Regions from separate parts of the Microbacterium azadirachtae genome, predicted to be linked through region 2. Evidence: predicted binding sites of a transcription regulator. Region 2 holds the regulator's gene; the other holds the start of a gene.

Region 1 (6,464 bases), 1.2 Mb from region 2:
CCCGCGCCTTCGCGCTCGGCCGCGGCGTGCCCGTGATCGCGGTGCCCAGCCATCACGCGGCCGCGCTCGCCGTCATCGAGTCGGACGCCCCCGCCGAGCCCTTCGCGATCCTCACCGACGCGCGCCGCCGCGAGACCGCCGTGACGGTCTACGAGGGCATCGACGTCGACGGCATCCCGCACGCCGTCGTCGACACGGTGCTCGTGCCGCAGGCCGAGGTGGACCGCCGGCTCGGGGCGCTGCGCCGCATCGAGGTGACCGAGATCTCCGGCGCCGTCCTCGCACGTGTGGCGCGTCGGGCGGTGGCCGCCGGTCGCACGCTGACCGGATCCGAGCCGCTGTACCTGCGCCCGCCGGACGCCCGCGTGCCCGCGGCGCCGAAGAAGGTCGGGTCGTGATCCGCCCGGCGACTCCCGGCGACCTCGACGCGATCATGCTCATCGAGCGGCGCTCGTTCCCGACCGATGCGTGGAGCGCGGAGATGATGGCCGCGGAGCTCGCCAGCCCGCACGGGCGCTATCTGGTCGATGCGGAGTCCGCGGGCGAGAGCGAGCTCGTCGTCGGATACGGCGGAGTGCGCGCCCTGCGCGGATCCGCGGACGCCGACATCCAGACCATCGCGCTCGACGCGGCCCACCGCGGATCCGGCCGGGGGAGGGCCCTGCTGCGCGCGCTGCTCGCGGAGGCGGCGGAGCGCGGGGCGCGCGAGGTGTTCCTCGAGGTCCGCGCCGACAACCCCGTGGCCGAGCGGCTCTACGTCTCCGAGGGGTTCGTCGAGATCGGCCGCCGTGCGGGCTATTACCAGCCCGATGACGTGGACGCGATCGTGATGCGGCTGGAGCTCCGCGGCCGTGACGCGGCCGTTCTCCGGGTGGGTTCGCCCGATCGGGCACAATCGGAGGGAGACGGCGCAGAGACGCCGAACCGGCCCGAGAACGGGAACACCGAGAACGGCAACACTGAGAACGGCAACGCCGAGAACGGGAACGAGGAGGGATCCGATGTCTGAACCCCTCGTGCTCGGGATCGAGACGAGCTGCGACGAGACCGGGATCGGCATCGTGCGCGGACGCACTCTGCTGTCCAACACGATCGCCTCGAGCATGGATGAGCACGCCCGTTACGGCGGTGTGGTGCCGGAGGTCGCCGCGCGCGCCCACCTGGAGGAGATGCAGCCCGCGATCGACCGGGCCCTCGCCGAGGCGCAGGTGCGGCTGGAGGATCTCGACGCGGTCGCCGTGACCAGCGGCCCGGGGCTCGCGGGCGCGCTGATGGTCGGCATCGGGGCCGCCAAGGGCCTCGCGGTCTCGCTCGGCAAGCCGCTGTACGCCGTCAACCACCTGGTCGGTCACATCGCCGCCGACATCCTGACGCCCGATTCGGTGCCGCTGGAATACCCGACGATCGCCCTTCTGGTGTCGGGCGGACACACGTCGCTGCTGCACGTGCGCGATCTCACGACCGACGTGGAGCTGCTCGGGGAGACCGTCGACGACGCGGCCGGAGAGGCCTTCGACAAGGTCGCCCGCATCCTCGGGCTGCCCTACCCGGGCGGACCCGAGATCGACCGCGCAGCGGTGGGCGGCGATCCGGCGGCGATCCGGTTCCCGCGTGGGCTCTCCCGCGCCTCGGATCTGGAGAAGCACCGCTACGACTTCTCCTTCTCGGGCCTGAAGACGGCGGTCGCGCGCTGGATCGAGCGCGAGCAGGCAGCGGGCAACCCCATTCCGGTCGCCGACGTCGCGGCGAGCTTCCGCGAGGCGGTCGTCGACGTGCTGGTGACCAAGGCGCTCGCCGCGTGCGTCGATCGAGGGGTGCCGCGGCTGCTGCTCGGCGGAGGCGTGATCGCCAACCGCCGCCTGCGCGAGGTCGCACTCGCCCGCGCGGCCGAGGCCGGCGTCACCGTGCGCATCCCGCCGCTGTCGCTGTGCACCGACAACGGGGCGATGATCGCCGGGCTCGCGGCCGAGCTGATCGCCTCGGGGCGGCAGCCGTCCACGCTCGCTTTCGGAGCGGATTCGACGCTGCCGGTGACCGAGATCCAGGTGGCGGAGCGCGACGCGGTCGCGGCGGGGACCGGGGTCGGAGGATGACGGAGACGGGCGGGAAGGATCCGGATCGGTACACCCGGCTGCCGACCGCGCCCGTCCCTGCGGTCGTGGAGAGCGGACCGCTCCTGGACGCCCCCGCGCCCGATCCTGTGGAGCTCGAGCGCGACGGCGAGACGGTGCACGAGGAGCACTGGCACCCCACCGACGGGACCGAGCTCCCGGCGCACCCCGCGTCCGAGCCGAGGCTGGCGCCCTGGGCGCTGCTGTCGGCGATCGTGGCGCTGTTCGCGTCGCTGTTCGTGGGCTGGGGGATCCCCGTCGCGATCGTGTCGGTGGCGGCGGCGATCATGTCGCTGCGCCGCCCGGGGGAGAGCCGCAGCATGTCGGTCTGGGCTCTCGCGCTCGGAATCCTCGCCACCCTCTACAGCGCGGGCTGGCTGCTCTGGGCCGCGTACCGGTTCGGCTGGCTCGGATAGCCGCATGACGGATCCGGCCCGCGAGGACGAGCGCCGCGAACTCGAGCGTCGTGCGTTCGCACGGGACGGGTCCGGTCTGAGCGAGGTCGAGGCCGCGCGCCTGTCCGAGCTGCGGCGGTCGGCGCTGCCGTCTCCGGCCCCCGAGCGCGCGGCAGAGGCCCCGGGCGCCGAGCATGACGCGGTCGCCGCCCTTCCCGAGCCGGAACGGCAGGACGCGGAACTGCCGTCCGCGGTGCCGCCGGCTCCGGAGTCGGAGGGAGACGGCGGACGGCCGGTCCTCTCCCGGTTCCGCGCCCGGTTCGCCACGGTTCGCGGGACGCGCCCGCGCGTCCTCGTCGGCACCGCTGCGGCGCTGCTCCTCATCGGTCTGCTGATCGGATGGGGTATCCCGCGTCCGCCGGTCGGCGGGCTCGCGCTGAGGGACGGCGAGGGTGCCCGCCGGGACGCCGTGCTCGCCGCCAACGACGAATTCGACCCCGGATCCCTCCTGCTGCTGGCACGCCAGGGCGACGCCCTGCTGTGGACGGCGACGAGCGCGCGCGGCGAGGTGCGCTGCCTGATCATCGATGTCGCGCCCCCGCCTGCGCCGAGGCCGATGGAGAGCGACTGCCGGCCGGCGAACGCACTGCAGAGCCAGCCGCTGCAGGCGATCTCGGCGCCGACGAACGTGTCCGCGGACCGCTCCCGCGCGCTGGTGACCTATGCCGGGTACGTCCTCATCTCGGCGAACGGCGTGCCGATCGGAGCGCTGCAGAGGATGGAGTACTTCACGCAGAGCGACCGCGGTCTCACGGACGCCGAGGGGCTGGCCGCAGAGCGGATCCGCAGGGAGCAGGGCTTCGCGCACGTGGCCCTCGCGGCCCGCTGGCGAGGGCTGATCGTGTGGATGGGCTACACGACGCAGAACGAGCAGTGCCTGGTCGTCGAGGACCCTGCGCTGCGCAGCAGCTGTGCCGATCCGACCGCGGCGCCGCTCGGCCTGGATCCGCAGTCCGGCGACGACGAGCCGATGCTGAGCCTCGATCTGCGCGCTTCCGGAGACCGCCCCCGCGCCCGGATCGAGATGTGGAACCCGGTTTCATCGGCGGGGTACATCGTGATCACGGAACAGGCCTCCGGCCTGTTCCCTCAGCGCGCGCCCAGCCCGCCTGCGCCGGACGAGATGGGCGGATAGCGTCGTCCTCGGCCCGCCGGCAGGGTGATCAGACGCGGTCGGCGAGGATCGCGTGACGCTTGTCGCCGATGCGCACCAGGATGAGGGTCGCCTCCCCAGAGCCGCGCAGGTTCAGCTTCTTGCGGAACGCCGCCGGATCCACATCGACGCCGCGCTTCTTGATCTCGAGTCGCCCGATGCCGGCCTTCTTCAGCGAGGCGGCGATGGTCTTCGGATTCACCGGCAGCACCTCGCGGACGCGGAACGACGACGCGAAAGGGCTCTCCGCCGGCGCATCGGAGGTGAGATAGGCGATGTGCGGATCCAGCATGCCGGCGTCGATGCCGCGGGCCAGGTCGCCGATGAGGCGGGCGCGGATCACCGCTCCGTCGGGCTCGTGCACGTAGGCGCCGAGCGGGCGCACGTCGGCGTCCTCGGCGTCGGCGGCCGCCGTCAGCTCGAACGCGCGATCGCCCCGGATCACGAGCGCGGCCCGGCGCACGTCCTCGCGGGCCAGCCTGCCCGACCACAGCACGAGCTCGACGACGTCGCCGTCGGCGCTGACCCACTGCGCCTCGACGTCCGCGGGGATCGCCTCGCGGTCGTGCGCCGGGCCGAGCTTGATGCCGGTCGGAACACGGCCGGCGAGCGCGAACGCCCAGTCCAGCGAGGGGGAGTAGTCGTCCGCCGAGACGCGGCGGGTCTCGGCGTGGCCCGCGGTGCGCCGGGCCGGATCCAGCCACACCGCCTCGGTCCCCGCCCCTGTGTCCGTCCCCTCCGGCGCGTGGTCCTGCGCGAGCCCGTGCCGCACCTCGGCGTCGGATCCGAACGGGGCGAGGTTGTAGGCGGCGAGAGCGGCGGTGACCTCGTCGGCGTCGACCGCGGTCACCGTGAGCCCGGCGCCGGCGAACGCGAGCGCGTCCCCGCCGATACCGCAGCCGAGATCCGAGACGCGGGTCACGCCGGCAGCGCGCATGCGGCCCGCGTGCCGGGCGGCGACGCCGAGCCGGGTGGCCTGCTCCAGGCCGGCGCGGGTGAACAGCATCCGCTGCGCGAACTCGCCGAACTTCGCCGCCGCCTTGGTGCGCAGGCGGGCCTGCCCCACCACGGCGCTCACGAACTCGGGGGAGTGCCCCTCCGCCCGCAGCCGCAGCACCGCGCTCGCCGCGGCGTCGGTGGACGCGACCTCGCCGAGCACGTCGACCGCCCGCAGAGCCTCGGGCGTCAGCAGGGTTCGCAGTTCGCTCATGTCCACACGGTCCAGGCTATCGACGTCGCGGCCCCGCGGCGGTCGGATCCGGAGCGGATGGATCCCGCCCTCCCTGGCTGCGGGACCACGGCCGGTCAGAGGACATCGACTGGCACTCTGATTGCATGAGTGCCAGCGTTGCGCCTAGACTGGCGTTAGCACTCTCGGGTTGAGGGTGCTAACGAAGTCTTGAACCGTCAAGAAAGAGGTAGACCGTGTCGGTTTCCATCAAGCCGCTCGAGGACCGCATCGTCATCAAGCAGGTCGAGGCCGAGCAGACCACCGCGAGTGGCCTGGTCATCCCCGACACCGCGAAGGAGAAGCCCCAGGAGGGCGAGGTCGTGGCCGTGGGCCCCGGCCGCATCGACGACAACGGCAACCGCGTGCCGCTCGACGTCAACGTCGGCGACCGCGTGCTCTACAGCAAGTACGGCGGCACCGAGGTGAAGTTCGGCGTCGAGGAGTACCTCGTGCTCTCGGCGCGCGACGTGCTCGCCGTCGTGGTGCGCTGAGCTCGCACTGACGTATCGAAGGCCCGGATGCCCCTGCGCATCCGGGCCTTCGTCGTCCCCGGCGATCCGGATCCGTTCGAACGCGGAGGCGGTGGCAGGACGGGCAATAGGGTTGACCGGTGACCACGACCCGCAGCACCCAGACCGCCGGCGTCGCCTTCGCGATCGGCGCCTACCTGCTCTGGGGCGTGCTGCCGCTCTACTTCCTGCTGCTCGCCCCCACCGGACCCTGGGAGCTCGTGGCGTGGCGGGTCGCCCTGTCCCTCGTGTTCTGCGTGATCCTGCTCGCCGTCACCCGAGGATGGAAGCCGCTGCTCGCCGTCGTCCGCCAACCGCGGCTTTTGGCCCTCACCGCGCTCGCCGGCGTGCTGATCTACATCAACTGGCAGGTGTTCGTCCTCGCGACGCTGAACGGCGAGATCGTCGAGACGAGCCTCGGATACTTCATCAACCCGATCGGCACCATGCTGCTGGGCGTCTTCGTGTTGAAGGAGAGGCTGCGCCGGCTGCAGTGGGTGGCGATCGGCATCGCCACGGTCGCCGTGCTCGTGATCGTGTTCGCGCATGGCACGTTCCCCTGGATCGCGCTCTCGCTCACCGCCTCCTTCGGGATCTACGGGCTGGTCAAGAAGAAGATCGGGCCGTCCGTCGACGCGCTCAGCGGCCTCACTCTGGAGTCGTTCTGGCTGCTGCCCGTCGCGGTCGTGCAGCTGATCGCCGTGGGCCTCACCACCGGCATCACGATGGGGCAGCACGGTCCGCTGCACGCGGGTCTGCTCGCCTTCGCGGGCGTCGCCACCGCTGTGCCGCTGCTGCTGTTCGCGGCGGGCACGCGCCGGATCGGGCTGACCGTGATCGGGATGATCCAGTTCATCACCCCGATCATGCAGTTCCTCGTCGGCGTGCTCGTGATGCACGAGCCGATGCCGATCGAGAGGTGGATCGGGTTCGCGATCGTCTGGGTGGCGATCGCCGTGTTCCTCATCGACCTCGGCCTTGCGGCCCGGCGGCTGCGGTCCGGTC
Region 2 (6,464 bases):
CTCGGACTTGGGGATCACGAGCACGTGCAGCGGCGCCTGCGGGTTGATGTCGCGGATCGCGAAGACGTCGTCGGTCTCCAGCAGGATCTCGCCGGGGATCTCCCCGTCCAGGATGCGGGTGAAGATCGAGGGTTCGCTCATGGGCTCAGTCTATCCGCGCGATGTCGCGGGACGGCGGACCTACCAGCGGCCCCGCGCCACGTTCAGCACCGCGATCGCGGCGGGGCCGGCCGTCGAGGTGCGCAGCACGGTGTCGCCGAGCAGCACGCGCTCCGCGCCCGCCGCCACGAGTCGCTCCACCTCTTCAGGCGCGATGCCTCCCTCGGGGCCGACGACGAGCACGACGTCGCGCTCGTCCGGTGCGATCGCCGAGAGCCGGACGGTCGCCGTCGGATCCAGGATCAGCACGCGCTGGGCCCCGGCGCGTCGCACGAGGTCGGCGGTGCCCTCGACCGCGGCGACCTCGGGGATCCACGACCGGTGCGCCTGCTTCGCCGCCTCGCGCACGATCGTCGCCCAGCGCTCGCGCCCCTTGGCCGCCTTCGCGCCCTCCCAGCGGGAGACGCTGCGGACCGCCTGCCACGGCACGATCTCATCCACGCCGAGCTCGCACGCCGCCTGCACGGCGAGCTCGTCGCGGTCGCCCTTCGCGAGCGCCTGCACCAGCACGATCCGCGGATCCGGTCGCGGGTCTTCGCGACGCGCCACCACGCGCACCTCGACGAGCGACGGCGCCGCGGAGGCGACCTCCCCCTCGAGCCAGACACCCGCGCCGTCGCCGAGGGTGATCGGCTCGCCGACCCGCACCCGGCGCACCACGGCGGCGTGCTTGGCCTCGGCGCCGGTGAGCGAGACGACGGATCCGGCCGTCGCCCCGGTCGCCTCAGGCGTCACGAAGTGCAGCGCCATGGCGTCAGCCGCGGAACCGGTCGCGCAGCTTGGAGAACAGCCCCTGGTGGAACTCGGCCAGCTTCGGCTCGGGAGCCTTGGTGCGCTTGGCGAAGTCCTCGATGAGCTGCCGCTGCTTGTGGTCGAGCTTCGTGGGCGTCAGCACCTGCACGCCGACCCGCAGGTCGCCGCGCTGGCTGCCGCGCAAGGGCGTGATGCCCCGGCCCTTGATCGTCAGCACATCGCCGGACTGGAGTCCCTGGCGGATCTCGAGCTCCACCGGGCCGTCGAGTGACTCGATCGTCGTCGTGGTGCCCAGGATGGCGTCGCTCATCGCGACCTCGAGGGTCGCCAGCAGGTCGTCGCCCTCGCGGCTGAAGCGCGGGTGCGGCGTGACCGTGACCTCGACGTACAGGTCTCCGTTCGGGCCGCCCGCACGCCCGACCTCGCCGGATCCGGGCAGCTGCAGGCGCAGACCCGTCTCGACGCCGGCGGGGATGTCGAGCCCGACCGTCCGGCGCGAACGCACCCGGCCCTGTCCGTTGCAGGTCTGGCACGGGAACGGGATCGTGGTTCCGAAGCCCTCGCACGAGCCGCACGGCGCGGTCGTGATGACGTTGCCGAGCAGGCTGCGCACCTGCTGCTGCACGTGACCGGATCCGCCGCAGATGTCGCAGGTGACGGGCGAGGTGCCCTCCGCGCAGCAGGATCCCTGGCACGTCTCGCAGAGCACGGCCGTGTCGACCTCGATGTCCCGGTGCACGCCGAACACGACGTCGGCGAGGTCCAGGGTCACGCGGACGAGGGCGTCCTGGCCGCGCTCCCGACGCGACCGGGGACGCGCTGCACGCGCCCCGCCGCCCCCGAAGAAGGTCTCGAAGATGTCGCCGAAGCCTCCGAACCCGCCGAAGCCGCCGTTGCCGTTCTGGTCGCCGCCCATGTCGTAGCGGCGCCGGGAGTCGGCGTCGCTGAGGACGTCGTAGGCGTGCGTCACGAGCTTGAACCGCTCCGCCGCCTCCTCGCTCGGGTTCACGTCGGGGTGCAGCTGCCGCGCGAGCCGCCGGTACGCCTTCTTGATCTCGTCCTCGCTCGCATCGCGCGAGACGCCGAGGACCTCGTAGTGATCCGTCACCATCGCCTTTCCGGGCCGCCTGCGGCGGCGTGTGTTCTGCGGCCGATCAGCGGCCGGACTCGTCTTCTTCGAGCAGCCGCGACAGGTAGCGGGCCACGGCCCGTGCCGCCGCGAGGTTGCTCTGATAGTCCATCCGGGTGGGGCCCATCACGCCGACGCGTGCGGTCCCCGAGTGGGTGAGATAGTCGCTCGCCACGATGGAGGCCTCGCCGAGGCCGAACGCGGCGTTCTCGGTGCCGATGCTCGCGGCGAGCCCGTGCTCGTCGACGCGCATCTCGCTCATGAGCCGCAGCAGCGTCACCTGCTCCTCGATCGCCTCGAGGAGCGGATGGATGCTCCCGCGGAAGTCGTGCTCGCGACGGGCCAGCGTCGCGGCGCCCGCCATCACCAGGCGCTCCTGCCGGAACTCGGCGAGCTCCTCGGCGACCGCCCGCAGCAGCGCCGCCCTCGCGGCGTCGACGCGCGGCCCGAACGCGGTCTCGCCCGCGTCCTGGACGCGTTCCGCGCCGCGCCGCACCGAGCGGCCGGTGAGGAGCTCGGTGACGCCGGCGCGCAGCAGTCCGACCTCGGACTCGTCGAGCTCGACCGGCAGGGGCACGATCCGCTGGGACACTCCGCCCGCATCCGTGACCAGCACGATGAGCAGGCGGTTGGGGGCGAGAGCGACGAGCTCCACGTGCGTGACGTGCGCGCGGGCGAAGGACGGATACTGCGCGAGCGCGACCTGACCGGTGAGGCGGGTGAGGACCCGGACCGTGCGCACCATGAGGTCGTCGAGGTCGGCAGGATCGGCGAGGAAGGCCGTGATCGCGCTGCGCTGGGCGGCCGAGAGCGGCCGCACCTGCGCGAGATGGTCGACGAACACGCGATAGCCCTTGTCGGTGGGCACGCGCCCCGACGAGGTGTGCGGCGCGGCGATGAGCTCCTCGTCTTCGAGCTGCGCCATGTCGTTGCGGATCGTCGCCGCGGACACGCCGAACGCATGGCGCTCGACGATCGACTTGCTGCCCACCGGCTCGTTCGTCTCGACGTAGTCCTCGACGATGGCGCGGAGCACCTGGAGTCCGCGTTCTGAGACCATCGCTCCTCCTCACCGCTGGCACTCGTACGTCCTGAGTGCCAATCCTATCCTGTCGACCCGGGTGCAGGCCGAGACACGACACTCCCTAGGATGTGCCCATGGATCACGAGGCCGTCCGCACCAGGATCTCCGCCGGCGAACTCGTCGGTCGCCGCAGCGACGGGATCGACCGCTATCTGGGCATCCCCTACGCGGCGGCGCCGTCGGGTCTTCGACGCTTCCGCGCCCCGGAGCCACCCGAGGCCTGGGCGCGCCCGCGCGAGGCCGTCGCCTTCGGGCCCACCGCCCCGCAGCTGCCCTACACCGGTGCGACGGCCGAGATCCTCGGGACCGTCCGCATCGACGGCGACGAGATCCTCACCGCGAACGTCTGGTCGCCCGCCGGGGCGACCGGGGCGCCCGTGGTGCTGTGGATCCACGGCGGCGCGCTCGAGCGCGGCACCGCGGCCCTCTCGCTCTACGACGGCACGAGCTTCGCGCGGGACGGCATCGTGTTCGTCAGCATCAACTACCGGCTGGGCTCCGAGGGATTCTCGGTGCTCGACGACGCCCCGCGCAACCTCGGCCTGCAGGACGCGGTCGCCGCGCTGCACTGGGTGCGCGCGGAGATCGCCGCCTTCGGCGGGGATCCCGACCGGATCACCCTCATGGGGGAATCCGCCGGCGGGGCCCTCGTCGCCGCCCTGCTCGCCAGGGAGGACACCCGGGCGCTCGTCCGGGGCGGGATCGTGCAGTCCGGACCGCTGCAGGCGCAGACCGCGAAGCGCGGCGGCAGGGTGACGCGCCGCCTCGCGAAGCTCCTCGAGGTCGCCCCGACCCGCGCCGCGTTCTCCGCGCTCACGCCGGAGGCCTTGCTCGACGCGCGCCGGACCCAGTCCGCGGGCTCCTCGCCGCTCGGCGGCGCTCCCGGCTTCCAACTCATCCTCGACCAGGACTCGCTGCCGCGCTCGCCGCAGGAGGCGCTCGCCGACGCGGACGTGCCCCTCCTGATCGGCACCAACACGGACGAATACCGGCTGTGGTTCCCGCCGGCGGCGCTCGACGCGATCCGCCCGTCCCAGCTGCTGCTGGCCCGGCTCGCCTTGCGGATCCGGGCGGCGGCCGTCCGCGCCGTTCGCGCGGACCACCCCGGCGCGAGCACGGGCGAGGTGTTCGGCCAGCTCGCGACGGACCTGCTGCTGCGCGCCCCGGCGACGCGGGTGGCGCGTGCGCGCAGGGCGCCGACGTTCCTGTACGAGTTCTCGTGGCCGAGCCCGGTGCGCGACCTGCGCGCGGCGCACGCGCTGGAGATCCCGTTCGTGTTCGACGGGCTCGCGGATCCGGAGACGGCGAAGATCGCGGGCACGACCCCGCCGCAGCGGCTCGCCACGGCGATGCACGCGGCCTGGGTGCGATTCATCCGCGACGGGGATCCGGGCTGGCCCGCGTTCGATGCGCAGCGCACGACGGCGCTGTTCGACGGGCTCGGCGACGGCCCGATCGTCGGCCCGCAGCGGCGCACCGCCGCGGTGGATCTGCTTCCGGCCGAGAGGGGCTGACGGCGTCGCCGCCCGCGCGGGACGGCGTCAGTCGGTCAGGGCGCGCACCACCGCGTCGGCGAGCAGGCGTCCCCGCCGCGTGAGCACGAGGGTGCCGCGCAGCGCAGCGCCGGCATCGACCAGGCCGTCGGCGATCAGGCCCGCGACCCTGGTCCGCGCGTCGGCCGCGAGCGCGTCGAGCGGGAGCCCCTCGGCCATCCGCGAGCGCAGCAGGATCCGTTCGAGCTGTGCGGCCTCCGCGTCGGGGCGCTCGGTGCCGGCCGCCGGCGACTCGCCCATCGCGAGGCGCTGCGCATACGCCGCGGGATGCTTGACGTTCCACCACCGCAGTCCGGCGACGTGGCTGTGCGCCCCGGGCCCGAAGCCCCACCAGTCGGTGCCGCGCCAGTACGCCATGTTGTGCCGCGACCGCTGATCCCACTCCCCCGGAGCAGCGCCCGTCACGGCGCGTCGCGCCCAGTTGCTCACCTCGTACCAGTCGAACCCCGCGTCCGCCAGCACGGCGTCGGCGAGCTCGTACATGTCGGCCTGCAGGTCGTCGTCGGGGGCGGGCACCTCGCCGCGGCGGATCTGGCGCGCGAGCTTGGTGCCGTCCTCGATGATGAGCGCGTAGGCGGAGATGTGATCCGGATCCAGGTCGACGGCGGTCGTGAGCGACGCACGCCAGTCGTCCAGGGACTCCCCCGGCGCTCCGTAGATGAGGTCGACGCTGACGGCGAGCCCGGCCGAGCGGGCCGCGTCCACGGCGGTGCGGACGTTCTCCGGGCGATGCGTGCGGTCGAGCGCCGCGAGCACATGCGGCACCGCCGACTGCATTCCGATCGACATCCGCGTGACCCCGGCCTCGGCGAGCTCGCGCGCGACCGCGGGGGTGACCGTGTCCGGGTTGGCCTCGACCGTGACCTCGGCGCCGCCGACGATGCCGAACGCGTCGACGGCCGCGCGGAGCATGCGCCCGAGGTCACCCGCCGGCAGCAGCGTCGGGGTGCCGCCGCCGAAGAACACGGTGCTCAGAGGACGCAGCGGGCCGCGCTCCGCGAGGACCTCGCGGGCGAGGGCGATCTCCTGGATCAGCGTGTCGGCGTAGGCGTCCTGGCGCGCCCCGCGCAGCTCGGACGCCGTATAGGTGTTGAAGTCGCAGTAGCCGCAGCGCACCCGGCAGAACGGCACGTGCAGGTACGCGGAGAACGCGGACTCGGGCTCGATCCGCAGGTCGGCGGGCAGCCGCCCGTCCGCCGGCGCCGGATCCCCGAGCGGGAGCGGGCCGGCCATCAGGACCGCGCCATCAGACGGGCGTCGCGTACAGCGGGGAGATCGCGCGCAGGTAGCGGGCGAACAGCTCGCGCCGGCGGCGCTTCACGAGGTAGGGAAAGCTCCGGTACAGGAAGCTGTTGGGCCGGTCGAAGGCGCGCACCGTGAACCACACCTCGTCGGCGTCGTTCCACTCGATGTCGAAGGACTCCTCGCCGCTCACCACGGAGCCGGCGACCGTGCCGAGCACGAATCCGATCCGATGCGTCTGCTCGGTCACGGAGATCACCCGCAGCTCCGCGTCGGCGCGCATGCCGCCGACACGGCCGTGCAGCTTCAGGGTCATACCGGGACCCGCCCAGGGCGTGCCGTCCTCGTCGTAGCGGGGTTCGATCTCGGTGCTGCTCGGCGCGACGGGATGCCCCTCCGCATCGAAGCTCACGCCGGCATAGCCGGGGCTCGAGGCGGGGCGCACATCCGTGAGCTGCAGTCCGGCCGCGCGCTGGGCCGTCCAGGACAGCAGGGCGTCGCCCGCCGTGCGGAACCGTTCCTCACCGCTGCCGAGCCGCCAGGA

The links. Region 2 encodes HrcA, which represses chaperone genes, less so after heat shock. Its sites were predicted from a motif close to TTNGCACTCGNNNNNNNCGAGTGCNAA; they were not measured.
Region 1: the regulator HrcA is predicted to act here: its motif matches at 5,039-5,065, upstream of groES (co-chaperone GroES).

Annotation. Positions count from the first base shown of each region.
Region 1 is NZ_CP099706.1:2,799,227-2,805,690, reverse strand. It holds gene tsaB (tRNA (adenosine(37)-N6)-threonylcarbamoyltransferase complex dimerization subunit type 1 TsaB) at 1-398, shown strand, start outside; partial or broken gene rimI (ribosomal protein S18-alanine N-acetyltransferase) at 434-844, shown strand; gene tsaD (tRNA (adenosine(37)-N6)-threonylcarbamoyltransferase complex transferase subunit TsaD) at 1,002-2,093, shown strand; gene NFX31_RS13290 (hypothetical protein) at 2,090-2,527, shown strand; gene NFX31_RS13285 (hypothetical protein) at 2,532-3,701, shown strand; gene NFX31_RS13280 (class I SAM-dependent methyltransferase) at 3,730-4,935, opposite strand; gene groES (co-chaperone GroES) at 5,145-5,441, shown strand; gene rarD (EamA family transporter RarD) at 5,561-6,464, shown strand, end outside.
Region 2 is NZ_CP099706.1:1,597,238-1,603,701, reverse strand. It holds gene NFX31_RS07570 (HIT domain-containing protein) at 1-141, opposite strand, end outside; gene NFX31_RS07565 (16S rRNA (uracil(1498)-N(3))-methyltransferase) at 181-909, opposite strand; gene dnaJ (molecular chaperone DnaJ) at 914-2,020, opposite strand; gene hrcA (heat-inducible transcriptional repressor HrcA) at 2,067-3,101, opposite strand; gene NFX31_RS07550 (carboxylesterase/lipase family protein) at 3,200-4,639, shown strand; gene hemW (radical SAM family heme chaperone HemW) at 4,667-5,911, opposite strand; gene NFX31_RS07540 (DUF1990 family protein) at 5,925-6,464, opposite strand, start outside.